4 regions of the Gelria sp. Kuro-4 genome follow, and region 1 is predicted to be linked to each of the others. Evidence: riboswitches for the same ligand, from Rfam matches in the RefSeq annotation. Region 1 holds a riboswitch; each other region holds the start of a gene.
The links. Region 1 has a riboswitch for cyclic di-GMP ahead of flgB (flagellar basal body rod protein FlgB). Riboswitches for the same ligand answer to the same signal wherever they lie in the genome.
Positions count from the first base shown of each region.

Region 2: linked by a shared signal. The riboswitch ahead of K5554_RS00820 (methyl-accepting chemotaxis protein) and the one ahead of flgB (flagellar basal body rod protein FlgB) in region 1 are both predicted to bind cyclic di-GMP.
Region 3: linked by a shared signal. The riboswitch ahead of K5554_RS05600 (bacterial transcriptional activator domain-containing protein) and the one ahead of flgB (flagellar basal body rod protein FlgB) in region 1 are both predicted to bind cyclic di-GMP.
Region 4: linked by a shared signal. The riboswitch ahead of K5554_RS05960 (ParM/StbA family protein) and the one ahead of flgB (flagellar basal body rod protein FlgB) in region 1 are both predicted to bind cyclic di-GMP.

Region 1 covers NZ_AP024619.1:1,702,252-1,709,748, forward strand. Annotated here, with positions in the region: gene xerC (tyrosine recombinase XerC) at 1-744, shown strand, start outside; gene hslV (ATP-dependent protease subunit HslV) at 761-1,291, shown strand; gene hslU (ATP-dependent protease ATPase subunit HslU) at 1,299-2,699, shown strand; gene codY (GTP-sensing pleiotropic transcriptional regulator CodY) at 2,727-3,500, shown strand; cyclic di-GMP riboswitch class I at 3,692-3,775, shown strand; gene flgB (flagellar basal body rod protein FlgB) at 3,844-4,254, shown strand; gene flgC (flagellar basal body rod protein FlgC) at 4,257-4,691, shown strand; gene fliE (flagellar hook-basal body complex protein FliE) at 4,697-4,990, shown strand; gene fliF (flagellar basal-body MS-ring/collar protein FliF) at 5,009-6,523, shown strand; gene fliG (flagellar motor switch protein FliG) at 6,538-7,497, shown strand, end outside.
Region 2 covers NZ_AP024619.1:133,751-141,247, forward strand. Annotated here, with positions in the region: gene K5554_RS00805 (shikimate dehydrogenase) at 1-1,034, opposite strand, end outside; gene K5554_RS00810 (quinate 5-dehydrogenase) at 1,046-1,948, opposite strand; gene K5554_RS00815 (transcriptional regulator) at 1,945-2,514, opposite strand; gene K5554_RS00820 (methyl-accepting chemotaxis protein) at 2,677-4,461, opposite strand; cyclic di-GMP riboswitch class I at 4,563-4,647, opposite strand; gene K5554_RS00825 (CCA tRNA nucleotidyltransferase) at 4,694-6,040, opposite strand; gene K5554_RS00830 (hypothetical protein) at 6,240-7,202, opposite strand; gene dusB (tRNA dihydrouridine synthase DusB) at 7,199-7,497, opposite strand, start outside.
Region 3 covers NZ_AP024619.1:1,113,288-1,120,784, forward strand. Annotated here, with positions in the region: gene K5554_RS05590 (nitrate/sulfonate/bicarbonate ABC transporter ATP-binding protein) at 1-764, opposite strand, end outside; gene K5554_RS05595 (ABC transporter permease subunit) at 881-2,608, opposite strand; M-box (ykoK) riboswitch at 2,890-3,052, opposite strand; cyclic di-GMP riboswitch class II at 3,316-3,399, shown strand; gene K5554_RS05600 (bacterial transcriptional activator domain-containing protein) at 3,437-4,234, shown strand; gene K5554_RS05605 (hypothetical protein) at 4,400-5,563, opposite strand; gene codA (cytosine deaminase) at 5,672-6,958, opposite strand; gene codB (cytosine permease) at 6,975-7,497, opposite strand, start outside.
Region 4 covers NZ_AP024619.1:1,196,735-1,204,231, reverse strand. Annotated here, with positions in the region: gene K5554_RS05980 (YCF48-related protein) at 37-1,194, opposite strand; gene K5554_RS05975 (PQQ-binding-like beta-propeller repeat protein) at 1,394-1,927, opposite strand; gene K5554_RS05970 (M23 family metallopeptidase) at 2,213-2,992, opposite strand; gene K5554_RS05965 (polymer-forming cytoskeletal protein) at 3,213-3,725, opposite strand; gene K5554_RS05960 (ParM/StbA family protein) at 3,785-4,795, opposite strand; cyclic di-GMP riboswitch class II at 4,933-5,015, opposite strand; gene K5554_RS05955 (AAA family ATPase) at 5,274-7,497, opposite strand, start outside.

The sequences.
Region 1 (7,497 bases):
GGACTCTTACGGGCCTACCTGGCGTACCTCAGCGAAAGGGGTTACGCCCGCCGTACCATCGCCCGCCGCCTCACGGCCCTGCGCTCCTTTTTCCGCTTCCGCCAGCGCCAGGGTCGCAGCGGCGAAAACCAGGCCGAGCAGCTTCATGGCCCCAAGCTGGGAAGGAAACTGCCCACCTTTTTGTCGGAGGAGCAGGTGGAGGCCCTGCTGCGGGCGCCCGCTGCGGTCACGCCGCTCGGGAAGCGCGATGCCGCCATTTTGGAACTGCTTTACGCTACGGGGGCGCGCGTCGGGGAACTGGTGGCCCTGAACCTGGCCGATCTTAACCTGGGGGCCGGGTGCGCCCGCGTGCTGGGCAAAGGCCGGCGCGAACGGATTGTTCTTTTGGGCGGGCGGGCCGTGGCCGCGCTCCGGCTCTACCTGACAGCCGGGCGGCCCTTTCTGGTAAAGGCCGGCAGAGCGGAGCAGGCGGTATTCTTAAACCGCTCGGGCCGGCGCCTGACGGACCGAAGCGTACGCCGGCTGGTGGACAAATACTGCCAGGCGGCGGCGTTAAACCTGCACATCAGCCCCCATACTCTGCGCCATACCTTTGCCACTCACCTCCTCGAACACGGGGCGGACCTGCGAAGCGTCCAGGAGCTACTGGGGCACGCCAGCCTTTCCACCACCCAGATTTACACGCACGTTACCCGGCAGCGTCTCTACAGCGAATACCGGGCGGCCCATCCGCGCGCCGAATGAGAAGGGAGGAGGGAGCGTGTTTCACGGTACCACAGTAGTCGCGGTCCGGCGGGACGGACACGTGGCCCTGGCGGGCGACGGTCAGGTTACCTTTGGGAACAACACCATCATGAAGCAGGGGGCGCGCAAGGTGCGCGGGCTTCATGGCGGCAAGGTGCTGGCCGGGTTTGCGGGTTCCGTGGCTGACGCCATGACCCTCTTTGAAAAGTTCGAGACCAAACTGGAAGAGTACCATGGTAATTTGCAGCGCGCGGCCGTTGAGTTGGCCAAAGAGTGGCGGCTGGACCGCATGCTGCGCCGCTTGGAGGCCCTCCTGATCGTGGCCGACACCGAGCGAGTGCTCATCATTTCCGGCAGCGGCGAGGTGATCGAGCCGGACGATGAGGTGGCAGCCGTCGGCTCCGGTGGCCCCTATGCCCTGGCGGCGGCGCGGGCCCTGCTGAGGCATACGGCCCTCAGTGCGCGCCAGGTGGCGGAGGAGGCCTTGCGCATTGCCGCAGGTATCTGCGTCTATACCAACGACCAGATAACGGTGGAGGAGTTGTAGGGCTATGCTGGAGGAGCTGCGACCCACCCAGATCGTGGCGGAGCTCGATAAGTACATCGTCGGCCAGGAGGAAGCCAAGCGCACGGTGGCCATCGCGCTGCGCAACCGCTACCGGCGGGCCCAGCTCCCGCCGGAGCTCAGGGACGAGATCATCCCGAAGAACATCCTGATGATCGGGCCGACGGGCGTGGGCAAAACCGAAATCGCCCGGCGCCTGGCCAAACTGGTCAATGCTCCCCTGGTCAAGGTGGAAGCGACCAAGTTCACTGAGGTGGGGTACGTCGGCCGGGATGTCGATGCCATGATCCGGGACCTGGTGGAGACGGCCATCCGCATGGTGAAGAACGAGCGCATGGCCGAGGTGCAGGCAAAGGCGGGCGTGCTGGCCGAGGAGCGCCTGTTGGGTCTTTTGGCGCCTTTGCCGGAGCGGCGCAACAGCGCCGTGAACCCCCTCGGCCTGCTCTTTGGCGTGAAGGAAGACCATGAGCAGCCGGAGGAGGAGGGCTACGGCGCCCGGGTATCCGAGGTCAAGGCCCGGCGGGCGCGCTTGAAAGAGCAGCTGGCGGCCGGGGAACTGGAAGACCAGCTGGTGGAGATCGAGGTAGAGGACAACGCGCCTCCCATGCTGGAGATCTTCTCAGGCGCCGGCGTCGAGGAGATGGGAATCAACCTCCAGGAAGTACTGGGCAACATGTTCCCCAAAAAGCGAAAAAAACGGCGCGTGACGGTGGAGAATGCCCGCCGGATTCTCACGCAAGAGGAAGCCCAAAAGCTCATCGACATGGACGAGGTGGTGGCAACCGCCGTTCAGCGGGCCGAACAGTCGGGGATCGTCTTTATCGACGAAATCGACAAGATAGCGGGGCGCGAGGGCGGCGCGGGCCCGGATGTCTCCCGCGAAGGCGTGCAGCGCGACATACTGCCCATCATCGAGGGCTCAACGGTGATGACCAAGTACGGCCCGGTGAAGACGGACCACATCCTCTTCATCGCCGCCGGGGCTTTTCACGTGGCCAAGCCCTCCGACCTTATTCCCGAGCTGCAGGGACGTTTTCCTTTGCGGGTGGAGCTTAAATCCCTGAGCGAGGAGGATTTTCGCCGCATCCTGACCCAACCGGAGAATGCGCTCATCAAGCAGTATACGGCGCTTTTGGCAACCGAAGGTATAAAAGTCAAATTTTCCGCCGATGCTATAGGCGAAATTGCGAAAACGGCCACACTGGTCAACGAAGAGACCGAAAACATCGGTGCCCGCCGCCTGCACACCATCCTGGAGAAGGTGCTGGAGGACCTTTCCTTCCTGGCCGGGGAAGATGTGACCGGCGAAGTGGTGATCGATGCGGCTTACGTGCGCCGGCAACTGGAGAGCATCGTTAAGAACCGCGACCTGAGCCGGTATATTTTGTAGGGAAAAGTGAAAGAGGAGGAGTCTCAAGTGAATCTGCTGGAGAAAACGCGTAGCCTCAACCGCCTGCTACAAAAGTCCGCGGGGCACCCCGTCGACTTTGACGAAATCTGCCGCGTGTTGAGCGAACTCATCCAAGCCAATGTCTACGTGGTCAGCCGGCGGGGGAAGATTCTCGGGCACGCCCTGAAAGAAGGATACCGTTGTGATGTGATGGAGGCGGACGTCCTCAAGGCGGAAAAGCTGCCTGGCGACTTCAACGACCGCCTGCTCCGGGTTCTCGATACCACCACCATGCAGCAGGAACCCGGGCACTGCGTCTTCGACAGCGAGGTGGGCTGCCTTTTCCCCTCGCAGGAGCTGACCATTGTGCCGATCAACGGCGCCGGCGAGCGCCTCGGCACGCTCCTGGTGGCCAAGTTCGACGCCGCCTTCACCGAGGAGGACCTGATCCTCGCCGAGTACGGCGCCACGGTGGTGGGAATGGAGATTCTGCGGGCCAAGAGCGAAGAGATCGAAGAAGAGGCCCGCAAGAAAGCGGCCGTGCAGGTTGCCCTCGGTACCCTTTCCTACTCGGAGCTCGAAGCGGTGGTTCACATCTTCGAGGAGCTCGACGGGCCGGAGGGCCTCCTGGTGGCCAGCAAGGTGGCCGACCGGGTGGGAATTACGCGTTCGGTGATCGTGAATGCCCTGCGCAAGTTCGAAAGCGCGGGCGTGATCGAATCGCGCTCCCTCGGCATGAAAGGAACCTACATCAAGGTGCTGAACGACCGCCTGCTGGACGAACTCAAGAAGATAAAATAGCCCGGGTGCCCCGGCCCCCTTCGACAAGGGGGCTCTTTTTTTTGTCCAAAAAGAGGGCTTTAATTTCTGGTAAAATAATACTGGTCGGCAGGAATTTGGCTAACCGTGCCGAAAAAGGAAGATTAAGGGCGAGCAAAACCAGCTCAGGCGTGCATCCGGCACGACCTAAAAGAAGAATTGAACGAGCTGACAGCGAAACAAGGCAAACCTGGCGAAAGCCGGGGACGCAAAGCCACGGGCCTACAGCTTAAAGCCAAGGCAGCCGGGCTGCCGCGCGTCTGGCTGGAACCCCCAAGTGGCCCTGCCAGCTGGGGTATTTTCTTATGGGCGAGGAGGTGGGCGCATGCCCTGGGATCCTGTAACGAGCGGCGTGCTCAGAGAGATAGGGCTCGGCCTGGATTGGGCCGCCTTGCGGCAGCGGGCCATCGCCAATAACCTGGCCAACGTGGACACGCCTGGTTACAAGCGGGAGGACGTGGCGTTCCCGGAAGCGCTGCGCCGGGCGCAGGCGGGGGGCGGGCGACCGCTGGCTCTGGCGGTCACGGCGCCGGGGCACCTGACGCCCCCGGCCGAAGAAGGTTGGGTGGTAGTACGGGACACGGGCACTACATTGCGTAACGACGGCAACAATGTCGACATTGAAGCGGAGGCGGCGGAGCTGGCCAAGAACGCGCTCTACTACAACGCCTTGGTGAGCCGGGCGGCCGGTTACCTGGCGAGCCTGCGCTATGTCATCAGTGAAGGGAGGCGTTAGCGGTGTTTGCAGACCTCGATATCGCCGCTTCCGGTCTCAGCGCCCAGCGGCTCCGGTTGGACATCATCGCCAACAACCTGGCCAACGCGGAAACGACGCGCACGGCGGCCGGGGGGCCGTACCGGCGCCGGCTGCCGGTGTTCGCTCCACGGGAAGCAACGTCCTTCCAGTACTTTTTCCAGGCGGCGGCCGAAGGCGGCGTCGGCCGGGGCGTGCGCGTCACCGGCATAGTCACCGATCCCAGTCCGCTGCGGCGGGTATACCAGCCCGGCCACCCGGACGCCGATGCCGCGGGGTACGTCGCTTACCCCAACGTCAACGTGGTAACCGAGATGGTGGACATGATTTCCGCCAGCCGGGCCTACGAAGCCAACGCGGCCGCCTTCAACGCCGGTAAGGGCATGGCGCTCGAGGCCTTGGAACTGGGAAGGAGGTAAGCTGAATGAATGCGGTCAGTGCCATAGGCACTGCTCGGCCGCTTTGGCCTTCGGCGGCGCCCGGCGATTCCGAAAGCGGGGCGAGTTTCAGCCAGGTGCTCGGGGAGTACCTGCAGCAGGTCAACCGCCTGCAGCTCGATGCCGAGGCCAAAACGCGCCAGCTGGTGGCCGGGGAGGATATCGAGCTCCACCAGGTGATGCTGGCGGCGCAAAAGGCCGAAATAGCCTTAGAGCTTACCCAGACATTGCGCAACAAGGTCATTGAAGCCTATCAAGAGATTATGCGGATGCAGGTTTAAGGGCGTGAGGTGGCAGGCATGAACATAAGCATCGGCCAGCTGGGTGCCAAGGCCCGCGCCTTCTGGCAGGGCGCAAGCCGGGGCCTAAAGCTCAGGCTGCTCATCGGGGTTGTTCTCGGCCTCAGCCTGGTGGGTGCGGTGGTTTTCTTCTCCCGCCCGAGCTACGACCCCCTTTTCACCAACCTGGCGCCGGCCGACGCGGGAGAAATCGGCCAGCGCCTGCAAGAGCTGAAGGTGCCCTACCGCCTGGGCGGCGACGGCAAGAGCATTCTGGTGCCGCGGGACAAGGTGTACGACCTGCGCAACCGCCTGGCCATGGAAGGCCTGCCGAAGGGTAATGCGGTAGGCTTTGAGATCTTCGACCAGACCAAGCTCGGCGTCACCGACTTTGAGCGGCGGGTGCAGTATCTGCGTGCCTTGCAGGGGGAGCTGGCGCGCACCATCGGTCAAATGGACGGGGTGCGCTCGGCCTCGGTTCAGATTGTGCTCCCTGAGGACAGGCTGTATCAGAAAGACACCCGGCCCCCCACGGCCTCGGTTTTGCTTGACACCGTGGGTCAAATGGGGGCGGACAAGGTGCGCGCCATCATGCATTTGGTATCGCACAGCGTCGAAGGTTTGACGCCGGAGAACATCACGGTGGTTGACACCAGTGGACAGGTCCTCTCGGACCTGGTGCAAACGGACGACACGCCGGTAGGGCTTTCCAGCAGCCAGCTGGCCCTGCAGCGCTCGGTGGAGCGGGAGATCGAGCGCAGTACCCAGAGCATGCTGGAGACGGTGCTGGGCCCAGGCATGGTGGTGACCCGGGTCAAGGCCGAACTGAACTTCGACCAGCGCGAGGTTACAAATGAGTTCTTCCAGCCCGTGGCCAACGACGAAGGTATCCTGCGCAGCATGCAGGAGCTGCAGAAAACCTTCGATGGTCAGAGCGGGCCGCAGGGTACGCCGGGGACGCCCGCCAACATCCCCCCCACCTACCAGACGGGGGCGGGCGGCCCGAGCCACTACGAAGAGCGCCAGGTCACGCGCAACTACGAGGTAAACCAAACGAAGGAGCACCTGGTGGTGGCCCCGGGCAGCGTTCGGCACCTGAGCGTGGCGGTAATGGTCAACGGCAACCTCACTCCGGCCCAGCAGCAGGCCATTCAGTCTGCCGTGACCAATGCGGTAGGCCTGCAGCCCAACCGGGGTGATCAAATCAGCGTGGTGTCCTTCCCGTTCCAGGGACAGCCCCTCGCCCAGCAGGCGGCGGCCCAAGCGGCGGCCGATCAGGCGGCACGCCGGCAGCGTCTCCTGGTGCTGGTGGCTCTAGGAGCATCTCTCCTGGTGCTGGCGGTGTTCCTTGTCCGGCGGCTGCGGCGGCGCGCACCCGCCGAGGTGGTGCCGCTCCCGGTGGCGGGGGCCGAAGAAGAAGCAGCACCCGCGCGCGAAGAGACAGAACGCGACCGCATCCGGAAAGAAGTCGAACGCCTTGCCCGGCAGCGACCGCAGGAGGTGGCCCAGCTGCTGGCTACCTGGCTCAGTGAGTAGAGGGGGAATGCAAGGTGCGGCAGGCACTGGCAGGTAAGGAGAAGGCGGCCATTCTTTTGATCTCCCTGGGGCCGGAGCTTTCTGCCCAGGTGCTCAAGCATATGCGGGAAGACCAGATCGAGGAGCTTACCCTGGAGATCGCCGGCCTGAAGCGGGTGGAGCCCGAGCTGCGCGACAAGGTGCTGGAGGAGTTTCACCAACTGTGCCTGGCCCGCGAGTGCATCTCCCAGGGCGGTATCACATACGCGCGCGAGGTGCTGGAGCAGGCCCTGGGTACACAGCGTGCCCTGGACATCATCAACCGGCTGACGGCTTCGCTGCAGGTGCGCCCCTTCGACTTCGCCCGCAAAACAGACGCGGGGCAACTTCTTAACTTCATTCAAAACGAGCACCCGCAGACGATCGCCCTGGTGGCGGCCTACCTGCAGCCGGAGCAGGCGGCGGCGATCCTTTCGGCCCTGCCGCCGGAAAAACAGATCGACGTGGCTAAGCGGATGGCGCTCATGGACAGCACCTCCCCGGACATCGTCCTCCAGGTGGAGCAGGTGCTGGAACGCAAGCTTTCCACGCTGACCAGCCAGGAATACGCCCGCGCCGGCGGCGTGGAATCCATCGTCAAGGTTCTCAATGCGGCCGACCGGGGCACCGAAAAGACCATCTTGGAGGCCCTGGAGCGGGAAGAGCCGGAGCTGGCGGAGGAGATCAAGCGGCGCCTCTTTACCTTCGAGGACATCATCCAGCTCGACGACCGGGCGGTTATGCGCGTGCTGCGTGAGGTGAACCTGAATCACGACCTGCCGCTCGCGCTTAAGGTGGCCAGCGATGAGGTGCGCCATAAGATCTTTAAGAACATGTCCAAGCGGGCGGTGGAGACCCTGCAGGAAGAAATCGGTTACCTGGGACCGGTGCGCCTGCGCGATGTGGAAGATGCGCAGCAGAAGATCGTCAACATCGTGCGCAAACTGGAGGAAAGC
Region 2 (7,497 bases), 1.3 Mb from region 1:
ACCTCTTCTTCGCTCAGCGCCCGTTCAAAGCTCCTCAGGCCCGCCAGATGGAAGCCGTGTTTTTTCGCCAGGCGGGCGATCTCGTCGATTTGTTCCACCGAGATGTCGCGGCCCAGGGTGAAGTTCTCGTACCGGCCCTCCAGAGCCAAGATCATAGTCTCGGCCATACAGGCGTAAGCCGTGCCGGGCGGAAAACCAAAGTTAAAGTGAAAGTCCACGCTCCCGGGCACCTGCACCACGCCGCCTTCAATGACGAGCACGTCCCGGCGCTCCCGCGCCACCCGCACCGACACATCGCGCGGCCGCGCCACGTCGCACACCACGGCACCGCTCTTGAGATCCTCAGGCTCAATGATGGGCGTGGCGGAACCGGTAACGGTAAGGATCACATCGGCGCGGCGCAGGGCCTGGTGCAGATCGGCCGCCACCCGCACCGCCAGCCCGCTCTCTTTAAGAATCTGGCGCGCCAGGCGCTCCAGCTGGCCGCTGTTGCGGCTGGCCAGGGTGAGGTAGCGCACCTTACGCGCCAGCAGCCGGGCACAGGCGCTGCCGATGGAGCCGTTGGCCCCCACCACCAGTACCTCAGCCTCGTGCAGATCGATCCCCATTTTCTCGGCCCCCAGCTCCGTTCCTTCCAGCGCCGTGGCCACCGTGTAGCTGTTGCCGGTGGTAACCGGGATGGACAGGTTCCGAGCGATGGTAACGCCGGCATCTCCCACCACGGAAGTGAACGCGCCCAAACCGACGATCTTTGCACCCAGTGTCTCGGCCTTCTTTGCGGCCTGGATGATGCGCTTTAAGACGAATGGTTCGGGGAGCGTCACCATCTGGCGGGCCGTCAGGGGACAGGCGACAAACCAACCCTCGGCCTCGGCGTGGGGCGATTTGATGCCGGTGATGTGCGACACCTTAAGGGGCGGTACCAGCGTGAAGGCTTTTTCTAGCAACGGGTCGGGGAGCGGCCGCAACCAGGGAAACTTACTGTAGATGTAGCTCGTATCGAGCGGGTGGATGAGAAAAGCGAAGTTCTGCATGGCCGTCCTCCTTAGTTTAGGTCTTCGATCCGAGGCTTGAGGTCTAAACGGTCGAGCAGTTCTTCGTAGTCGGCCGGCCCGAGCTTTTGCCAGGGTTTGGTCGCCAGGCTCACCAACACGCCTTCCATGACGTTGGTGCCGAAGGAGCGACCGTTAAGTTCTGGCGTGGTGGTCACCAGGGTTCGGACGCCGCGCCGCTTGAGGTCTTCAACATCCGCACTCGTCACCGTGTTGGTGATGATCACCTTGCCCGGCAGTTCCGGGGGCAGGTGGCGTTTGATGAAGAGGAAGTCTCCGGCAATAATGTCGTTGCTCAGGTAGTAGTGGCTAAAGCGGGGTTTTATCTCCTCCTGCTTCTTGCCGGTAGGGTAGAGCATCTCAAAGGGCAGGCGCACCAGGATCGGGGCGACCAGGGCTGCCGCCACCTTAAGCTGAGTGAGGGACTTCAGCGGCACGGGAATGCCCAGTCCAAACATCAGGTCGCCGATGGTCAGCCGGCAACCGGCCTGGGTTAAACCCTCCGCCATACCCCAGCGATCTACGCCGGAAACCAGAAGGGCCTTCTTGCCGGCCAGGGGAATGCGCCCCGAGGTGGCCAGGTAACGGATTACCCGCCGCTCCAACGTGTTTTTCAGGCCGCTCCCGTCGACAATGGGTGTCTTGGCGGCCGCTCGCGCCAGGCGCTGGGCATCGCGGATGGCGTAGCGCCGCTCTCCGGCCACCAGGTAAAGGTCGATGCCGCCCATGCCGAAGGCGTCCACCTTGCCGTCGAGCTCTTTCAGCAGGGTGATGGCTTTTTCCATGTCGCCGTCGGTGCCGATACGCTCAATGAGGAACTTTTCGCCGAGAAACTCGGCCTCTACTTTATGATTGCGCTTGGAAGACCCTAAGCTTACGCTCACAACGTGCTTCACTCTGACCGCCTCCCGCTTTCCCGGTGGTTCGCGGCGGCACCCCCGGCTTTAAGCTCCCGGAGGAGCCGCCGTAGCTTTTCTGGGTCGACGAGTCTGTCTCCTTTAATGGGAGAATGGCCGATCTCCACGCACACCACTTTCTTGTCGAGCAGTGCCTCCACCACCCGGACCCGCATGTCCGAGCCGAGAAACACCACCACATCGTAGCCGCGTACGGCGGCGATAATCTGCATCACTTCGTTCAAGAGCTCGCTGCCGCTTTTCTCGCGCACAAAGCGCCAGCGCTCCTCATCGGTCATGACCAGGGTGTACTCTATTCCTTCCTCTTGGGCCAGGGCCAGAATCTCCTCTTTGTTGCCGATGGGGAAACCGACCAGGGCGATACGGGCGCCCCGATGTACCTCACCCAGCGCCTCAAGGCGTGAAACAAAGGAGCGCTCCGTCCCCTCGTGCGCGGCCACCTCCTGCTGGGAAACCCCGGCCGCCCGTAAATCCAGGATGCGGTCCACAACACGGTAAATGCGCCCGCGGTCGATCACCTTGCCACCGATGCGCGTAAGCTCCAACCCCTGTTCCCCCCTTAACCACCCCTATATCTTATGTACACATTATTGTGCACAAGCTATGATGATTTTACCAATCGAGGAGGAAAAAAGCAAGTGACCTCAGGCAGATAAAACAAAAGACGCCCCGGTTGAGGGGCGTCAAAGAGTCTGGGCGGCCGGGGGCTATAGCTTAAACCGCTGTACCGCCTGCTCCAGTTTGCGGGCCATGTCGGCCAGCACCTGGGCCGAAGAGGAGATCTCCTCCATGGTGGCCGTCTGCTCTTCGGTGGCGGCGGCGATGTTCTCAGTGCCGGCGCTGGTGTTCTCGGCGATGCGGCTGACGTTCTCCGTGGCCGTCACCACCCGGTCGGAGCTGGCGGCCATCTCCTGGGCCGCTGCACTCACCTCCTGGATCTCCTGTGCCACCTTACCCACAGCGGCAAAGATCTTCTCCAGGGTGCTCTGGGCCGACTGCAGCAGCTCGCTGCCGGAGGCCACCTCGGCGCTGCCCGCCTCCATGGTCTTGATGGCCTTTCCGGTATCGTTCTGCGTGCGGTCCACCAGGCCGGCGATCTGCTTGGCCGCTTGAGCCGACTGCTCGGCCAGCTTGCGCACCTCGTCGGCCACCACGGCGAAGCCTCGGCCCTGCTCGCCGGCCCGGGCGGCCTCGATGGCGGCGTTCAGCGCCAGGAGGTTGGTTTGGTCGGCAATGCTGGTGATCACTTCAACAATCTGGCCGATCTCCCGCGAGCGCTGACCCAGCTCGTTGATCAGCCCGGACAGGTTGGTCATGGACTCGCGCACCACATCGTTCTGGCGGATGACGTTTTTGATGGCAGTGCTCCCCTCTTCGGCCAGCCGGGCCGATTCTTGAGAAGAGGCAGCCACCGCCTGCGCACTCTCAGCCACCTGCTCCATAGCCGCCGCCATTTGCTTTACGGTGTTGCTGGCATCGGACACCTCGCGGACCTGCTGCTCGGCGCCTTGCGCCACCTCCTGCACGCTGGCGGCGATCTGCTCGGTAGCCCGGGTGGTCTCTTCGGCGCTGGTGGTCAGCTGCTGGGCATATTCGCTCACCTTAAGGATACTGGTGCGAACCTCGGTGATGATCTCCCTGAGGTTGCCCACCATTTGGTTGAAGGCAGTGCCGAGCTGGGCCACCTCATCCCGGCCCCGGACAGGCACTTCCTCTCTGAGGTCCCCCCCGGCAATACCGGCTGCCGCCGTGGCCAGCCGGCGCAGCGGGCTGATAGTGCGGCGGGCCAGAAACACCGACAGCAGAATCCCCAGCACTGCCCCGACCAAGACCAGAACAAGCACCAGGCGCACCGTGTTGGTGGCGGCGGCCTGCGCGGCTTGCTGTGCGTCATGAACGCGTTTTTGGTTGATCCCCTGGAGCACGTTGAAGTTGGCCGTCAGGCGCTTGAGGATATCGTCCACACCGGTGAGGCCCTGCTGGATGGCCCCTTCCTTGTCACCGGCGGCGTATGTAGCAAAGACGTCCTTTTGTTGCTGAACCAGGTTATCATGAATCGAGCCGATCTGCTGCAAAAGGTTCTTTTCTTCCGACTCCTGGGCATACCCCTCGGCTTTATTGATCGCCGACCGCACGTTATTCGCATCTAACTCGGCCCTCAGGGTGTACTGTTCGTCCCCGGTCAGAAGGTAGGTGCGCTGGGCGTTGAGCTGTGCCGTAAGCGCACTGTTTATCTCGCTGATAGCCAGCACGTAGGGATGCGCCTGTTCCACTATCTGCTGGTACTCATGCATCACCTGCTGCATGCCCCAGTAGCTGTACCCGCCGACGGCAACCATGAAGACAATGAGGACGAAGTAACCAAGGAGGATACCGGTGATAAGGCTGGTCGAGCGCCCGGCCGGCCCGGGCTGCCCTGTGCCGCGGCGCCAAGGCCCCTTCGGCAGTCGGGGAAGCCGGAACTTAATCCGTGGCCAGGAAAGTCTCTGCATTACTTCTTCTCCTTCCTCGCTTATACTACTGCCCATCCCGGGCGTGTGCGCTTTTTCCGCAAGCAAAACCAGCCCTGGACTAATTGAACCAGGGCACCCTGTACGGCAGCCTGGCGATCCTAGCTCTACGCCTTAGACCCATGGCTTTGTGCCCCCACCTTTCGGCTGGGTTTACCTTTCACGCTCGTCTATTGAGGATTATTTTACCATTATTCGTTGTCGGATTGTGTCGTTATTTGTCGTCGCTGCTCGAAGAGGTGCTGATTTCCCGGCGGGCCAGGTCCAGGAGCGCTTTTTTGTTGTTGCGGCCCGGATCCTCCCACACCAGCTCCAGCAACCGCCGCCGCAGTGCTCCCAAGCGCGGTCCGGGCTTAAGCCCCAGTTGCGCGATGAGCTCGGCACTGGAAAGGGCCAGATCTGCTGCCGTAAGCGGCGGATGCTCGGCCTCAACGGCGGCGGCCGCCTCGGCCAGCTCCCTCACCCCTGCAGCCTCCGGATCCCCCCAGATAGCCAGCCGGTCAGCCTGAATAAGGGCAATCGCCGCCGGGAAGTTCTCCCAGCCCACGCCGGCCGCCAGACGCCGTACCGGCGCCAGGCCCTGGGGAGCGCGCCAGAAGAACATGTGGTGCGCCACCAGGAGCGCCACCGTGCGCACGGTGCGCCGGCTGAAACGCAGCCGGCGCAGGATAACGGGCACCAGGGCCGCCGAGCGGGCGGCATGCCCGGGGAAAAAGCGGCCGTAGGGACCCTCTTCCCAACGCTCCGGCTTGCCGACATCGTGCAGCAGGCCCGCTAAGCGCAGTTCCAGCTGGGGCGGGGTGAGGGAACAGGTCTTGATGTTGTGCCCCAGCACGTCGTCGGGATGCAGGCGGCTCTGCCGCACGCCCTGTCCTGCCAAAAGCTCCGGTACCACGCTGCGCATGAGGCCGCTTTCCACCAGAAGGTCCAAGGCCGCCCGCACGTTGGGCCCGGTGATAAGGAGCGCAAACTCCGCGCCCCGCCGCTCGGCTGCCACCAGCGCCAGCCGCCCTGCCTCGGCCTTCAGGGCGCTCAGCGTTTTTTCTTCCAGCTGAAAACTGAGCTGGGAAACAAAGCGCGCCGCCCTGAGCAGCCGCAGCCCGTCTTCGCGAAAGCGCCGTGCGGGATCGCCCACCGCCCGCAGCAGCCTGCGCTTCAGGTCCGCCCGGCCATCCCAGGGATCCACCAGCTCCTCCTCCAGCGGGTCGAAGGCCATGGCGTTGATGGTGAAATCCCGGCGGGCCAGGTCCTCGCGGAGGTCCCCGCTGAAGACCACGTGGCTGGGGTGGCGCCCGTCGCTGTACGGCCCGTCCCGGCGGAAGGTGGTCACCTCGATGGGGCGGCTGAGGAGCACCGTAACCGTGCCGTACTTGGGGCCGGTGAACACTGTACGCGGAAAGAGCTCTCGTACCACGGCGGGCGGGGCGGCTGTGGCCACATCGTAGTCCTCGGGTTCCCTGCCTAAGAGCAGGTCGCGCACCGAGCCCCCCACCAGGTAGCTGGGGTAGCCCGCTGACTTCAGCGTGCGCAGGCAAGCGATCACGGGCTCGGGCAGGCGCACCGCGCATTCCTCCTTCCGCCCTTATATTATAGCACCCGCCATAGGAAAAAGGATCCACCCCGACCTGCGCCGGGTGGATCCCGCCTTCTCCGCTGCTTAAGCCGGCAGGTGAGGCGTACGCAGACGAAAACCCGGCACGGCCCCTGGCCCGCCGGCACCGTCCCGCCCCTGCCCGGCGCCGCCAGGGTCGCCGGTGCACCTAATCCCAAGGGCTGGAGGGGAAGCGGCCCAGCACGCGGCGCAGGGTCTGCTGCAAAAGCCGGCTGTCGTCGTGCAGCATCCCCAGCTTGAGGCTGCGCAGGGTCAACACCTCCGGCTGGCTCCCCAAGTCCAGGTCGCGGGCAAGGCGCGAGAGCGTCCGGGTACGCGCCCGCTCCAGCGCCGCCGGCAGGGCTTCCCCTTCGTGTAAAAAGCGCTCGAGCTCCTGCCCCAGGTAAAGGTGCGCCAGATTGGTCATGGGATTGCCGCAGTAACCGCTTTTGGTCTGGCCGAGCACCTCGGGCAGCTTAAAGTGCAGTCCCCAGGCAATGGAATCCTTGAGCTCCCGCGTCTCCTCGCGCATGGCCCAGGCCAGGTTTCTGGCCGTGCAGATGCCGCACTCCCGCAGCACGCGGATGATAGCGTGCTCCACGGTATGGGCCTGCTCGGCGGTTACCAGGCCGCCCACCTGTCCCCGGATTTTGAGTTCGCTGCCGCCGTAGTCCCGGCCGTAAATGGTGATGGTAATATCCCGCTCGGAACGCGGCTCCGTGTAACCGCCCGCCGGCTGCCAGCCCGCCCCGGAGATAACGGGCTGGCCCCCGGCGCGCAGCCGGTCCAGGTCCAGCTCTTCGACGTTTTCGGCCACGATGAAGCGCCTTTCGGCGACAAAACGCCGGGCACGCGCGTGTGCCAGCCCTGCAAGGCGCGCCACTAAGAGCTCACCCTTGTTCCAGGTGACGGCATCCACCGTTTGCGCCCGCTCCAGCTCTTCAATGCGCACCAGCAGGCCCGCCGGGTAAAGCGCCCGGCCGCCGAGCGTGAGCGGCACCAAAAAGGCCACTGAGCCCGCCCCCAGACGTGCCAGGGTGCGGAGGGAAAAGGCATCCAGGAAAAGGCCCTGTATGCTCGCACCCGGCCGCGGAAACACGCCGTTCGCCACGGGTAAGGCCAGTAGGTTCATGTGATCCACCCCTTTTCTGCCAGCGTCCGCTCATAGCCCTCCAGAAGCTCCAGCACCGCGGTCCGGGTGCCGGCCGCCATAATGCGGGCCCGCATGCCGGCCGCCCCCGGCAGCCCCTTGAGGTACCAGGCCAGGTGTTTGCGCATCTCGCGTATCCCCCGGCTTTCCCCGTGCTCCTGGATCACCAGCTCCAGGTGCCGGCGCGCCGCCGCCAGCCGCTCACGCACCTCCGGCGGCGCGGGCAGCACGCCCTCCGTCAGGTAGGCCACGGTGCGCCCAATGAGCCAGGGGTTCC
Region 3 (7,497 bases), 590 kb from region 1:
TCCCGCTCCTTGCGGGTCAGGACGCGGTAGAGCTCATCCACCCGGGCCATAAACGCCGGGTCTTCCCGGTCCCGCCAGTGGGGCAGGTCTATCGGAATGTCCGCCACCACGTGCGCCGGGTGGCCGGAGAGCACCACCGCCCGGTCGGCCATGTACACCAGCTCTTCGATGCCGTGGGTTACGAGGATGACGGCCCGGGTGGGGAGCTTCTTTTCCAGCCAGAGCTCGAGGAAGTCGCGGCGCAGGTTCTCGGCGGTGAGCACGTCCAGGGCCGAAAAGGGTTCATCCATGAGCAGCACGTCTGGCTCCACCGCCAGAGCGCGGCCGAAGCCGACGCGCTGCCGCATGCCGCCGGAAAGCTCCTTGGGGTAGGCGTTTTCAAAACCGTCCAGACCGACGATGTCGATGGCCGCCAGGGCCTTCCGGCGGCGCTCCTTCGGCGTCAGGTTCTTCTGCTTCAGGCCCAGTTCAACGTTTTCCAGGACGGTCAACCAGGGGAAAAGGGCGAAGGTCTGAAAGACAAAGCCTGCGCCGGGATTGACACCGGTGAGCGCCTGACCCCGGTAGAGGACGGTGCCGCCGGTCGGCTTAACGAGGCCGGCGATGATCCGAAGGAGTGTGGATTTGCCCGAGCCGGAGGGGCCGAGAATGCCCAAAAACTCTCCCTCACGCACGGTGAGGTTGATGTCATCCAGAACTGTCACCTTCTGGTCACCGACCTCGTACTGCTGCGCGACATGTTCCAGCTTAATCAGATCCGCCACAGGAGTTCACCTCACCCTATGAGCATTCAGCGGTCGGCATTGGGCGTTGAGAGGACGGCGGCTTCTAGATGGTTACCGCAGGCCCTCAAGCCAACAGCTGATCGCAAACGGCCAATTCACAGGCTGTACTTCTCTTCGGCCAGCTGGTAGAGCCGCCGCCAAAAGAGCCGGTTTACCGTGACCACGAAGAGCGACATCACCAGAATCCCCCAGATGATCTGGCCCCAGTTGCCGGCGCGGGTGGCCTGGGTGATGTAGGCGCCCAGCCCGCTGGCCGTCAGTTCGTGCCCCTTAAGGTCCAGTATCTCCGCCACGATGCTGGCGTTCCAGGCCCCGCCGGCAGCGGTGACGCCGCCCGTCACCAGGGCGCGCAGGATACCGGGGAGAATCAGTACCCGCCAGGTTTCCCAGCGCGACAACTTGAGGATAACCGCCGCTTCTTTGAGGTCGGCGGGCAGCCCGGAGGCGCCGGCGATGACGTTAAAGAGGATGTACCACTGGGTGCCCAGCATCATGAGCGGCACGGCCCCCAGCTCAAAGCTCAAACCGTAGCGCACATAGAGAAGGCCGAAAAAGGGGAAGAGCATGTTGGCCGGGAAAGAGGCCGCCAGCTGCGTGAGCGGCTGGGCAACCTGGTTCAGGCGCGGGTTAAGGCCGATGGCGACGCCCACAGGCACGGCCCAGAGCGCCCCCAGGAGGACCGCCGCCGAGGTGCGCAGTAAGGTGTAAAAGCCGAGGACCACCACGTACCAGAGCTCGGCGGCACCCAGCCGGGCGATGAGCACGACCCCGGCGCGGGCGTAGGGAAGAAGGACCAGGAACACAAGCCCCGCGGCCAGAGGGATAATCCACCTGGCCCAGCGCCGCGGCGGGACCGGTTTGGGGCGCGCTCCGGTTTCCGGCGGTGCCAGAAGCCGCTCCAACCCCTCTTCCAGCGGGCGCAACACGTGCTCGCCCAGCCGGTCCAGGATCAGCGAACGGCGCAGTACCTCCAGCAGCCAGGAGCGGGGCCGTTCCCCTCCGGCCGTCTCTTCCAGCTTGAAGCGCTGCGACCAAGCCACCAGCGGCCGCCAGAAAACCTGGTCCACCAGAACAATCAGGCCGGCCATGGTGAGGAGTGCGTAGAAGAGCGCCTGGGTGTTCCCTTCGCTGGTGGCGGTGGCCAGGTAAGAGCCGATGCCGGGCAGGCGGATGTCCCGCCCCAGTACGGAGATGGCCTCGCTGGCGGCCAGGAAAAACCACCCGCCGCCGAAGGACATCATGGCGTTCCACACCAGGGGTATGGCGGCGAACGGCAGCTCTACAGAGGTGAGGCGCCGCCACCAGTTGAGGCCGTAGACGGCGCTGGCCTCTTTGAGATCCCGCGGGATGCTCCGGAGCGAGTAATAAAAGCTGAAGGTCATGTTCCAGACCTGGCTCGTAAAGATGGCGAAAATCGCGGCCAGCTCCACTCCAAGGGTGCTACCCGGGAAGAGAGCCATAAGCCCGGTTAAACTCACCGAGAGAAACCCGAGCACCGGGACCGACTGCAGCACGTCGAGCAGGGGAACGAGAATCTTGTCCGCCCCCGGCACGTACGCCGCCACGTAGCCGTAAACGACTGTAAAGAGAAAGGAAAGGACCAGCGCAATGACCATGCGCAGGAGCGAACGCGCCGCGTAGTAGGGCAGCTCACGCGGGTCGAGCGATAAACCGGGTCCCAGCGCCGTGGCCAGGGGTGCCCCCATCTGCCGCCCCAGGTGTATCAGTAAGTAAAACAGGCCGGTGATGGCGACGAGCACGCAGAGGTCAATCCAGGGCGAGTGGCGCTTTTTCGGTAAATCCGGACGGACAAAAACCGGCATTCGCTTGCCTCCCTGGGGTCCGGTGCTATACTCACCATGCCCAGCCAGCGAGGCTTCTATGAATCGGCTTACAGCCGGCGGTGCGGGCGTATGTGGCTGCCCGCGGCAACGCCCGCATATAGGGCCTTGACGCAGTGCACGGCAATCCCTCCTCTAACGCAAGCTTTCGATACCTGCTTCTTCGGTAAGGATGATCCATCTGGGGTTCAGGGTCAGCGTCCATCGCGCGCACCACCTCCTTTGTCGAACGAAAAGCCCCTCAACGGGTGAGGGGCATGCGCACTGCACCCTCCTCGTTGAGCTTTGGCACTGTACGACTTTGGCAGCGCCAGCCACGTTAGGTAAAACCTTAAGCCGGTAATACCTGCTCACCCATTGGTGTCTTTCGACATTTCCGGGCAGTGGCCTGTATTCGTACAGGAGCCTCGCCTAACAGGGTTTACCTTATTCTCTTTTAAGTTTATGCTTCCTCCCACCTTCTGTCAACCACCGCGCCCGGGGTCCGGCAGCAATTTCTGGCGACGAAGAAAGGAGAATTCGCGCCGGCGGAAAAAGGTCCGGCTGCAGCACCTTATAAAAGCTTAAAACTTAAAGTTCACTCCAACCACATCTGACGGAATACCTCTGCTATAATAGGGATGAGTGGAGTATTATCGACCGGCACGGAGATCCGTTGCAAGGATGACTCCTGGAGGTACAAACGAATACCTTAAAGCAGAGGCCAGGAACCGTCGCCCTTATTTGGGCGCTTGGGCGGCGGGGAGCCAGTAGCGCAACCGGCTGCCGCAAGGCAGCCGTTTGTATTCTGATGTCAAGGAGGCGAGAGGTATGCCTACGGCTGAAGACTACCCCATGCTCAAGATAGTTGCGCTGAATGGCTTCCGCGTCTGGGTGGGACAGGAGGTCATACCCGAGGCTGCCTGGCGCCAGACGAAGGTGGTGCTGCTGTTCAAGTATCTTTTGGTGCAAAAGGGGCTGGCGGTACCCCAGGAGGAGCTGCTCAAGGAGTTCTGGCCCAAAATGGAACCCAAGGCGGCGCGCCATAACTTCGCCGTTACGCTTTATACCCTGCGCTCGGTGCTGAACAAAGGAAAGAGTAATCGGCAGCGGCCGCAGCGCATAGTATACGAGCGCGGCTTGTGCCGCTTTAATGCGGACCTCCCCTACTTTTATGATGCAGAAGCCTTTGAACGCCGGGCTGAAGAGGGCCTGGGGGCCTTACGAACGGACAAAAACGCGGTGGCCAAGGAGAAACTCCTGGCGGCCCATGCCCTTTACCGGACGGACTTCCTCACGGAAAACCTGGAAGAGCGCTGGATCATTAAGGAAAGGCTGCGCCTCAGCGAGCTGTACCTGCGCGTTCTCGACGGGCTGGCGCATGTGTCGCTGACACTGAGGGAGTTTGCCGCTGCAGCCGATTACGCCGCCGAGCTCCTGCAGCGCGACCCGGTGTGCGAAGAGGCTTACCGCGTGCTCATTACCGCCCTGGCGGCAACCGGTAAGCGTACGGAGGCCCTGCGCCGGTATAAGGCCTGCCAGCAGATGCTGGAGCAGGAGTTTGGCCTGCTGCCGGCGCCGGAGACGCGCCGGCTCTACGAAAGACTGGTTTCCGGTGATTTAGTCTAGTGCGGTCGCAAGGGAGCAGGGGGCGAACCAGCTTGCCCCGGCTGTTGGCCGGGGCTTTTCTGGGCCTGCAGCAGAGAGTGGAAGAGCTCAAGGCCCAAGCCTGCGGCGCACTGCTCATGCCTGGCGCTGGTAGTTGGGCCGGGCGTCAACTTTGCGGCCCGGGAGCTACTCATCCGGTGCCTGCGGGCCAGAGGACGGCTCCTCTTTCCCGCCGGCGTTGCCGGAGCCTGCGCCGGGCTCACCCTCCAATTTGGCGGCAGGGGCGGGGAGGGCGGCCCGCACAAACAGGGTTCGCAAGTAGCCGAAGGCGAGGGCGCCCATGAGCAGCAGGCCGGCGAAGCCGGCGGCCGGGTAAAGGGTGCCGACGATGGTGGAAAAGCCGAAGCGGGCCAGGATAAAGGCGGCGGCGCTTGCCAGAACGGCCAGCCAGCGGTAGGCCCGGCTGTCTGGTTCGGTAAGGCGCGAGGTGAAGCCGTACAGGCTGGCTACCGCCGTAGTATACACCTCTGCAAAGAGCACCACGCTGTAGAAGCTGCGGATGTAAGGCGAGATGAGCCCGGCCACGGCGATCATGGGTACCTCCAGGCCGGCCACCTGCGGTGCCACCGTGAGGATGGCGGCGGCGATGGCCAGCACCCCTGCTCCCAGGCCCAGCCCGCCCCAAACGGCGCCCCGGCGCAGTGCCACCGCCCCGCTTAAGGCTCCGAGCGGCGCGAGCACCGCCACAGACAGGATCAGGTTGTAGGAGGTGTAAAGCAGCGCGGCCAGGGGCCAGTACGGCACGGCGGTCTTGGCCGGGTCAATCCAGGCCAGGTTGGCGGCCAGCCCCTGGGGCTGCGCCAGGATGGTAATAAGGCTCAGGCCGAGCACTGAGGCGAGAAGGACGGGGGCCACAAGGCTGATGGAGTCGATCACCCGGGAGATGCCCAGAAGCACCGTGGCCAGCGTGAGGCCGAGGAGCAGCAGGCCGCCTGCCAGGGCCGGCAGGCGGAACTGCTCGGTGAAGATGGCCCCGGAGCCGGCGGCCATGGTGACCAGGGCGCCGAAGAGGAAAAAGGTGATGATGAGGTCCATGGTTGTGCCGGCCCAGCGCCCGCCTGCCGCCTGGATCACCGGCAGGTGGGACTTGGCCTGGACCTTATGCCCCAGCTCCATGATGGCGAGACCGAAAAAGATAAAGAGGCCGGTTGCTAAGGCGGTGCCCAAGAGCCCCCACCCGCCGAAGGCGGAGAAAAACTGCAACACCTCCTGCCCGGAGGCGAACCCTGCCCCGACTACCGTTCCCACGTAGGTTAGAGCGATGGTGAAAGGTGAGAGCTTCTTCGCCATGCTCCGGCTCCTTTGCGGTGTGATCGAGGTTAGTATGGCCGCTTACGGGTACCGGCAAACAGGAACGAAAAGGCCCCGGTGCCGCCGGAGCCTCAAACGTTCAGCGCCTTAGAGCTGGAACGTGATGTCTTCTGTTACGCCACCGCCCGCGAAGGTGGTGCGCCCCGGCGTGGTGCGCGCCACCACCTGCCCGCGGTGCAGCACCAGAAGGGCCGTGGCCTCGAGGCGCAGGGCCGTAACTTCGTCGGGAGCGGCCCAGAGAACCAGGTCAGCCGGCCGCCCGGGGGCGAGGCCGTAGTCCGCGCCCAGGGCCAGGGTGCGGGCCGCCCGTTCGCTCACCATGGCAAAGGCCTCATAAAGTTCCTGCCGCCCGCTCAGCTGGCAGGCGTGCACCCCCATGTGCGCCACCTGGAGCAGGCTGCCCCTGCCCAGCGGGTACCAGGGGTCCAGGATGTCGTCGTGGCCGAAGCTCACGTTCACCCCCGCCGCCAGGAGTTCTTTAACCTGGGTGAGCCCGCGGCGCTTGGGATAAGCGTCGAAACGCCCCTGCAGGTTCAGGTTCACCAGCGGGTTGGCCACGATGTTCAGCCCGGCGCGGCGCAGAAAGCCGGTGAGTTTGTAGGAGTAGGCGCCGTTATAAGAACCCATGGCTGTGGTGTGGCTGGCGGTCACGCGTGGCCCCAGGCCGCTGCGGATGGCCTGCGCGGCTACCGACTCCAGGAAACGCGACTGTTCGTCGTCGATTTCATCGCAGTGAATGTCCACCTTGCGGTCGTATTTCTCCGCCAGGCGGAAGATGATCTCGATGGACGCCACCCCGTCTTCGCGCGTCAATTCGTAGTGCGGGATGCCGCCTACGCAGTCCGCCCCCAGCCGCAGGGCCTCCTCCAGCAGGTCCCGGCCGCCTTCGTAGGCCAGAACGCCCTCCTGGGGAAAGGCGACGATTTGCAGCTCAACCCAGGGCGCCACCTCTTCTTTCAACTCCAGGAGCGCCTGCAGGGCGGTAAGCTTCGGGTCACAGACGTCCACGTGGGTGCGTACGAACCCCACCCCCTGGCCAACCTCCCACTGGAGGGCGGTACGGGCCCGCTCTTTGACGTCGGCGCGGGTGAGGTCTTTTTTGCGCTCACTCCAAACGGCGATTCCCTCGAACAGGGTGCCGCTTGCGTTGTAACGGGGCTCGCCTGCGGTGAGCGCGGTGTCCAGGTGGACGTGGGAGTCGATGAGGGGCGGGGTGAGGAGGTTCCCCCGGGCGTCGACCACCTCCGCCCCTGCCTCCGCTGCCTTAAGCGTACCGGCGAGTTCTACCCGGGCGATGCGTTCCCCGCTGATCCGGACGTCCACGCGGGCGCCGGAGCCGGCCAGGCGCGCGTTTTTAATGAGTAGATCGGCCATGTCGCTTCGCCTCCGCTTAAGCCGATTCGTGCCCGGCAGTGTGGCCGGCCGGCCGGACACAGCCGCGCCCGGCCAGGGGGGCCAGGAAGGTATGCAGGAGCGCGGCCCCAAGGATGCCGGCCAGCGGCGGCAGCCAGGGCACCAGGCGGGCCAGCGCCACACCGCCGGCCCAGGCGGCCAGGGCGGTCCAGTTAACGTCGGGCAGGTCGACATCGCTGAGCGCGGGATACTTCCCGCCGTGTACCAGGTAGTAATCGGCCAGGATGACGCCGCCGATGGGCGGCAGGATGGAGCCCAGGAGCACCAGCCAGCTGACGAAGTTGTTATTCAGCCAGAGGGAGAAGAGCGTTCCCAGGACGCCGCTTACCAGCACAATCTTCTTCTTGGGAAACCCGGTGATGCTGGAGAGCCCCAGTCCCGAGGCGTAGAGGGCGTTGTCGTTGGTGGTCCAGATATTGAGGCCGAGAAGGAGCACCGCCGGCCCCAGGAGGCCTTGGAGCATGAGGACCTCGGAGATGTCGGCCTTACCCGTTACGGCC
Region 4 (7,497 bases), 510 kb from region 1:
GGGACCTTCACTCTGTTGGCCAGCGCAGAAATGGCTTCAATGGTGCATGTTTACGTTTTCCCATGTCTTACCGCCATCCATGGTCGCGAAAAGCACACCGTCTCTTAGAACGTATCCGGTTTTCTCATCTACAAAATCCATTATCAATGTGCGGCCTTTAAGGTCCGCTGATTTGCAGACGATGTTCCAGGTCTTCCCGCCATCACCGATTCTATAGATTGTCCCGTTATGATCCAACAGGAAGCCGCTTTGGGGAGTGGGGAAGGAATAGACCTGCTGATAGAGGTATATATTGTCGACCGGTGCAGACAGAGCCCAGGTCTTCCCACCATCGGCAGTCAGGTAGAATACCACGGCACGTTTTCTATCACCGACAAATTCTATGGGGAGCAGCCCTTTGTTCCTATCCCCTTTAAAGAAAACCGGGGGATAGGCATTGGCATAGGCGCGCTCCTGGAATTCCTTCGGATAGGGCAGTGACATCCTATCCCATTTTTTTCCACCATCAGTGGTCTTAAAGACGAGCATGTACTCTTGGCCGTGATAAGAACTGGTTATCCAGCCTACAGCTTGATCCCGAAACGCTATTCCTGTAGGATAGCTTTCGACCATCGAGGTGATGTCTCCTATCCGCACCCAGGAGTTCCCACCATTCTTAGTCCGATAGAGCGCCTTGTTCATTTGGCCGGCGGCAGGAGAAGACGTTAAAAGTATATAACCAATTTGTCTATCGACAAAGCTGACAAAAATTCCTTCCCCTTCCCACGGTTCCTTGGTAGGCAAGCTAACGGTGTTCCAACTCCTGCCGCTGTCCCGGGTATGATACACTCTCACCACAGTGGCCCGATCACCGTGGCTGACCAACCAGGCAATCCAGGCCTCTTTTTCATCAGCGAAGTATGTCCCGCATCCATTTACATCGCCGGACTCAGCTCTCTGTTCCATTGTAAGTACTTCATCCCACTCCTTACCGCCCTCCCTTAGGCGGTAAACCGTGTTCTCTTTTACTCCCCAACCATTATTGCGGTCGATCATGTCTACAAAATCAAGGGCGTCGGCTTTGCTGGTCGGTACTGTTGCACGCATTGAATTTGGGTCGCTCCTTCGGGACGGCACTTCTCCCCTGCCGACCACCCTTTGGCAACCTGTGAGTGCTATTAACAAGATGACGAGTAAGATTAGAAGCTTTTTCAACGCTACACTCCCCCTCGTGCAATACAGTCAGTTTGGTTTTTTGTGAAAAAGGGTAATGGCGTGGCGGTGCTCTGGTATAGAGTCGAGGCCGGAGTTTCCGGCGTGTGCCTGTATCCGCTAGTTCCGGGCACCTGGGAAGCCCTCCCAGGTGCCCGGAACTAGTCAGCTCTTGCGGGCGCCTGTCCCAGAGTACCAGAACTTACTTGTCACTCAACGCGTAAAGCTGCCCATCTTCGCTCCCGCAAAAGACTATCCCCTCCGCCACCACCGGCGAAGACTCAATACCGGCTCCGGTCTGGAACTTCCACTCCAGCCGGCCCGTTTGAGTATTAACGGCGTAAAGGTAGCCGTCCCGGCTGCCGAAGTAGACCGTGCCGGCCGCCACAGCCGGCGAAGAATACACGCCGTCTCCGGTGGAAAACTTCCATTTGAGGTGGGGTGACTCGCCGGGACCATGGGTACGGTACACCCCACTCCGCTGAAGATCTCCGCGAAAGGCGGCCTCACTCTGCTCCGGCACTCCAAATGCGCTGGGCCCTTCTTGCCGCTGGGGCGCGGGCGGCACGTCAATCGGCCCCTCAGTCGGCCCGGCGGCCTGTTCGTTCGCCGGCTTACTCGCCGGCGCTTCCGGCGCCGGAGCGCCGCTCCCGGCCGGTGCAGCCGGGGAACACGCAGCCAGCGCCATACTCAATGCTAAAAGCAGGGCTCCGAAGCCCAGTCGCTTTACCCTCACCACAACACTCTCCTTTCTTCCGGCAACAGGTGCAGGCCTCGAACTGGCTCACAGTGAAACAGGCGCCGCAGGCGCATCCAGGCGTTCGTCGGCGGTCTCCATCTTGTACGGCATACCTTGGTCCCAGTCCGGAACTCCAGACGATCAGCTCGGGCCTCCCATGGTTAAAGACGTAATCCCCGTCCAAAGGTTCCCTACATCTTCCCCCTGTTCACCCCACACCCTCTCTCCAGAAACGCCGGGCACCTGGGGGATACCCCCAGGTGCCCGGCACGCGGCGACACCTCACGGAAGGTACGGCACAGGATTCACCTTTTTCCCCTGGAACCAGACCTCGTAATGAACGTGCGGGCCGGTACTCCGGCCGGTACTTCCGACATACGCAATGACGCTGTTTCCTTTGACCTCCTGCCCGACTCGAACCTGGATCCGGCTGTTATGCCCGTAAGCCGTTCGATAACCGTACCCGTGATCGAGAATCACCAGCCGTCCGTAGCCACTGCGCCACCCGGCAAATACTACACGCCCGTCGGCCGTGGCACGCACCGGCGAACCGTAAGGAGCCGCAATATCGATTCCTTCATGGACCTCATATCCCCCACCGAAGGGCGAACGACGGCTGCCGAACGAAGAAGTGATGCGGCCGTTTACAGGCCACATGTTCGGCCGGTGCGCCATTTTCTTCTGATACCGTTCAACATCATCCACTAAACCGGTTAAACTTCGTCTAAGCACGCCTGCCCGTTCTGATTGCATCTTTAGCGACCGGGATAAGACTTCGACTGAGAGAGTTCGATTCGGCAGCCCGCCGGGCGATTCCTGCTTCTTCCCTGCTTCGGGGCTTAAAAGACGCGTCTCCTGACGCAGTTTCGCCTCTACCTCAGCTACCGCTGCCAGTTCCTTATCCAGGTCGGCGGCTTGTTGCGACAGCGCTCGTATTTGTCGGGCCTGCCGGGCATTGGCGGCCCGCAGCTGCACAACCTCCTGCACGGTTTTCCGAAGGTTCGCGTAATCGTAGCCGAGCCACAGGACGGCGGCCAGGCAAGCGACGGCAACCATGGCCATTTGCTCCAGGCTCAGAGGCACCCGCCAACGGCGCGTACCTTTTTCCCAGTGTGGGACCAGCAACACGGTGACGGCGGCCGGACGAAAAAAGCGGCACAAAAAGCGTAACCAAGTTCTACCTGCATGCAGTCGGCCCTACCTCCATACTGTAAACCGCAACGCAGCCGATACTCCGCGAGCGCAGGGACGGCCGCGCAATCGGCTCCGTCCCAGTCGTCGGCTAAAAGCTGGTGATGAAACAAGGTTCCTGCTGTTCTTTTTCCAGAGCCTCAGCCCGGTACGTTTTTTTGTTCTCTTCGGATGCTGCGCACAGCTGTCCGGCGGAAGTGTCTCGCCTCAAAGGCACTGTCCGTGCCTGTGCCTCCTGAGAGACCAAGCGCGGACCAACCACTTTTTCTGCCGGTCTTGAAGAGGTTTCTGTTCCATCCCCGCCGTCATTGGGGCGAAAGACCGCGCCCTCGGCCAAGATCAACTTTTTGTACCTTACTTGGCCGTACAAGCGGCCCTCCCGCCGGATTACCAGCTCTTCAACATCGACATCGCCGTACACTTCCCCGGCAATATCAAGATAAGCTGCTTTAACATTGCTCTTACAGCAGCCCGTGGGCGCCACAATGACCTTATCGGCTCCAGTTATGGACCCTTCCGTTCTGCCGTAAACCTCTACAACCGTCTCTGGCACAACCATTTCAGGTTCCCTGATCTTCGGTCTGTTTGTCCGAAGCCCCAGCACGTCCTACCCGCACCTCCCTGCCGTCGATGCTTCCTCGTACCAAGTTAGCCGGCATTGCCCTACTGGACGCCCTCCGAATTAAAATCACCCCATAGCCGATTGGCCCAGGATAGGTAGCCGCGACTGTTGGCCGTGGAGGGGTTAGGCACCAATTCGGCCTGCGGCAGATGGCTTAGTAGGTAGGTGCTCAGAGCCTGACCACCCCCACCGCTCAGCAGCAGGCGATCGAAGTCGAGCACCCTCCATTTAGAGGTGACTTCAATGAGCAGTTTGTTTGCCAGTTGCTGAAACGCTTCGTTACGGATAGCGGTAATGTCTATCGGCCGCCCGGATACAGTAATCATTCCCTTGATCACGCTTTCGTCCAGGGCGAAGCTCTCGCGGTCCAACCCGTAATTACTTATGATTTGCTCACCGATGTCAGTGTAGGTGGCGGATATGCCGACCGGAATGGTATAGCTGTTGCTCGGAATAAACTCCCCGTCCTCGATGGCGGCCAAATCCGTGGTCCGGAATCCGATGTCAATAATCCCCACCCGACCCTCAAAGGTACGCTTCTCCCGGCCCTGCAGGTCTAAGGTCTGAGCCCAGTAAGTTCCCACCGGTTGGGGCACAACATCCAGGTCGTCAACACGGATCGTCGTCTCTTGATAAGCCCGGTTACGGTAAAGCGAAACCGTATACTCGCGCGCGAACCTGTTTATCAGGTCGTCCGCCAGGTACATGCGGCCCGGCGGCATACCTGTGACCACTTTAAACCGGTTCTGTTTGTCCTGGCAGAAGAAGCTCAAGGCGCTCAAGAACAGCACCTTGAGGTCTTCGTTCTGGGTGCGCATGTCGGACAAGTCTCGGATGGCAAACCGGGAATGCCGCAAGGCGGCTTTACCTACAAAATACAATTGGTTATCGATCACCACCCTTAGATCGTTAATGCGTTCCACCTGAAGCGAGGTCCGATATATGGTCTTGGTGTGGCCGTTGCCGACAACGCTGGGAAAAGCGTACCCGTACTCCCCGTCCGTTACCTTTACGAACCCATAGCCGATGTCCAAACCCACGACGCACTGCACGGAAACAAACACCTCTTTCCTCGCTGTTTTACTTTTGCTCATCCCCGCTCCAGCCAAGATTCTTCCGCAGCATGATGGTTCTCCTCAACCGCCGGTATGTGTCTCGCCTCCTTGACGTGAAAAATCAAAAGCTGCTTGTCCAGCAGCCGGTTGCGCCACTGGCTCCCCGCTGCCACAAACGCCCGCATTCAGGCGGCGGATCCTAGCCTCTGTATCGAGTATTTGCCGTGTTATCACAATAGTGGTGCTAATTAGCAGGTTTAGACGGCTCTTTTTCTGCCGATCGGTCGGAAATAAAAGCTGGGTTTGTCCTTCACTGAGGCCCTCTTTGGATACCGTAGTTCTGCAGTTTGGTGCCTAACCGTCCAAGCGTGCGGCAACGGGGGTGATCTTCTCGTCTCACTACGTCACCAGCATAATAAAAATAAAGTCATATGACCAGTTACTTCGGTCACATGACTTGGTAATCATCTCGTCCTCAGGCGCTGTGGGACAAAGGAAGGGTGAGGGTAATGCTCAAGCCTTCCCCGGGCCGTGTATCAACTTGCAGCGTCCCCGCAAGCTCCTCCGCTCTTTCGCGCATGGAGTTCAAGCCGAAGCCGAACTTAACCTTTTCCGCCCCCCGACCATAATCCTTCAGCACAAACCGGAGCTGTTCGCCCTCGACGGTCAGCTGGAAATCAAAGGAACGGCTGCGGCCGTGCCGAATGCCGTTGGTTATACCCTCCTGCAGAGCACGGTAAATTACGTGCCGCTGGGTCGGGCTCAGTTTGATGCCGGGGGAAAACCGATACTTTATCGATACGCCCGTGCTCTGCATAATCGCCTGCAGGAGACCCGCTAAACGCGCGGTATCATCCTCCGAGTCGTCCTCGTGCAGCAGGTGGACCGAGCGGCGCACTTCGTCTAAACCCCGGCGCACTTGCTCTAAAGCCGCCTGCATTTTTTCCTGTGCCCGCCGGCTGTCCCGAACCAGCAGTCTCTTGCCGGCTTCTATCTGCAGCAGCACACCCGTCAACGTGTGCCCGAGGGTGTCGTGAATCTCCCGGGCGATACGGTTGCGCTCCTCCAACCTGGACTGCTCCACCAGGGCGTTCACCGTCTCCCGGTGCACCTGCGCCAGTTCGTCCGTCCTTTCCTTCACCTTTTCCTCCAGGGTGGCGTTCAGCTCCTCCAGGCGCCGGTAAAGTCGGGCGTTTTCGATGGAAATGGCGATCTGGCCGGAGAGCAGTTTCAGCACTTCCGCCCGGGCAGGATGAAAACAGCCGGCGGTGCGTCGGTTTTCCAGGTACAGGACACCGACAAGCTGGTTCTGGTGCACAATGGGCAGGCAAAGGAGTGAAGCCGGCCGCTGCTCGGCAATGTAGGCGTCGTCGTAAAACATTTCCTCCTCTGCCGCCTTGTCGAGCACGACCATTTGCCGCGTCCCGGCCACAAAACAGACTACTTTGCGCGGTAAGAACGGCGCCGCGTCCACGGGCAGAGACTGCAGTACTTCAATCCTGCGCTCGCCGCCGTGGCTCTTGAACACGGCCTCCACATAGAGCTCGCCGCTTTCTTCCAGCAAGAGAACAGCGCTTTCCGCCCCTGCGTCTTGCGCCAAGAGATACATCATTTGCTGCAGGAGCTTTTCCAGCCTGATCTCTTGGGACAGAATCCGGGTGCTGCGCAGCAGGGCGTCGATGTCTATGGCCCGCGTCAGGTCGGGGGCCTTAGCCTCTGCACCCGCGGCGAGTATTTCGGTATTGTGCTGCGGCCCCAGCGTCTTCGGCAGCCAAGGGTGCTGTCGATCAAGCCGCCCCACCTTGGTTACCGCTCCCCACTGCCGGTACCCTTCTCGAGCCTCCTCCAAGTATTTCCCGGCCGCCGTGGGCAGGCCGCCGGCCAAATGGAAGCGGGCCGCGCACTCGCAGGCCACGGCCGCCGCGTGGACATAACCGTATTGCCGGGCCGAGGCGGCGGCCGCTTCGTAAAGCCGGGCCGCCCGCGGCCACCTGTGTCGCACCCGGGCGAGTTCGGCCGCCACCAAGAGCTGCTTGTGCGCAAAATTCGCCGGGCAGCGCCGGGCCCAATCCCGGAGCCGGCGATAACCTTGGGCCACCCGGCGCCGGGCGGAAGCCCTTTCTTTTCCGCCGAGGCGCTCATAACAGGCCAGGAGCGTCAGGCAGGTATAGAAATCCAGATCGGCCAGGTAGACTTCGCCGAAGTAGAGCGCCCGCAGCCGATCCGCTTGGGCCAGCAGCAGCCGCGCCTGGTCGTACTCCTCAAGAAGATAGCAGAGCTGCCCTTTCAACAGGTAGTAATCGAACTTGTCCCGCTCCCTTACCTTGAGACCTTGGAAGGTGCCAAGGAAATCCTCCTCCTCGAGGGTCTCGTCGCTGAAGCTGTCCGGCTGCTTTGTCAGCCCCTGCAGGCTGCGCACGAACTGCCGGTAAACGGTCAGGGTGTGCCGGTAGTAAGGATCCCGGATCCGCGGTGCGAAGGCCAGGTTTTCTTCTATCTGTCGGGCCAGCTCCGCCAGCGGAACGCTCTGAAAGTGAGCGTTGATCACCTGAAAGGTCATGGCATAACCCGCGACGGTCAGGTCGCAGGCGGTCAGGCCGCATTCCTTGGCACGTGCCAGGTAGGGCTCCGCCTCACGGATATGTTCCAGCCAGGGGAGACAGAAGGCGCCATAGAGGAAGTTTACCAGGGATTTTTCC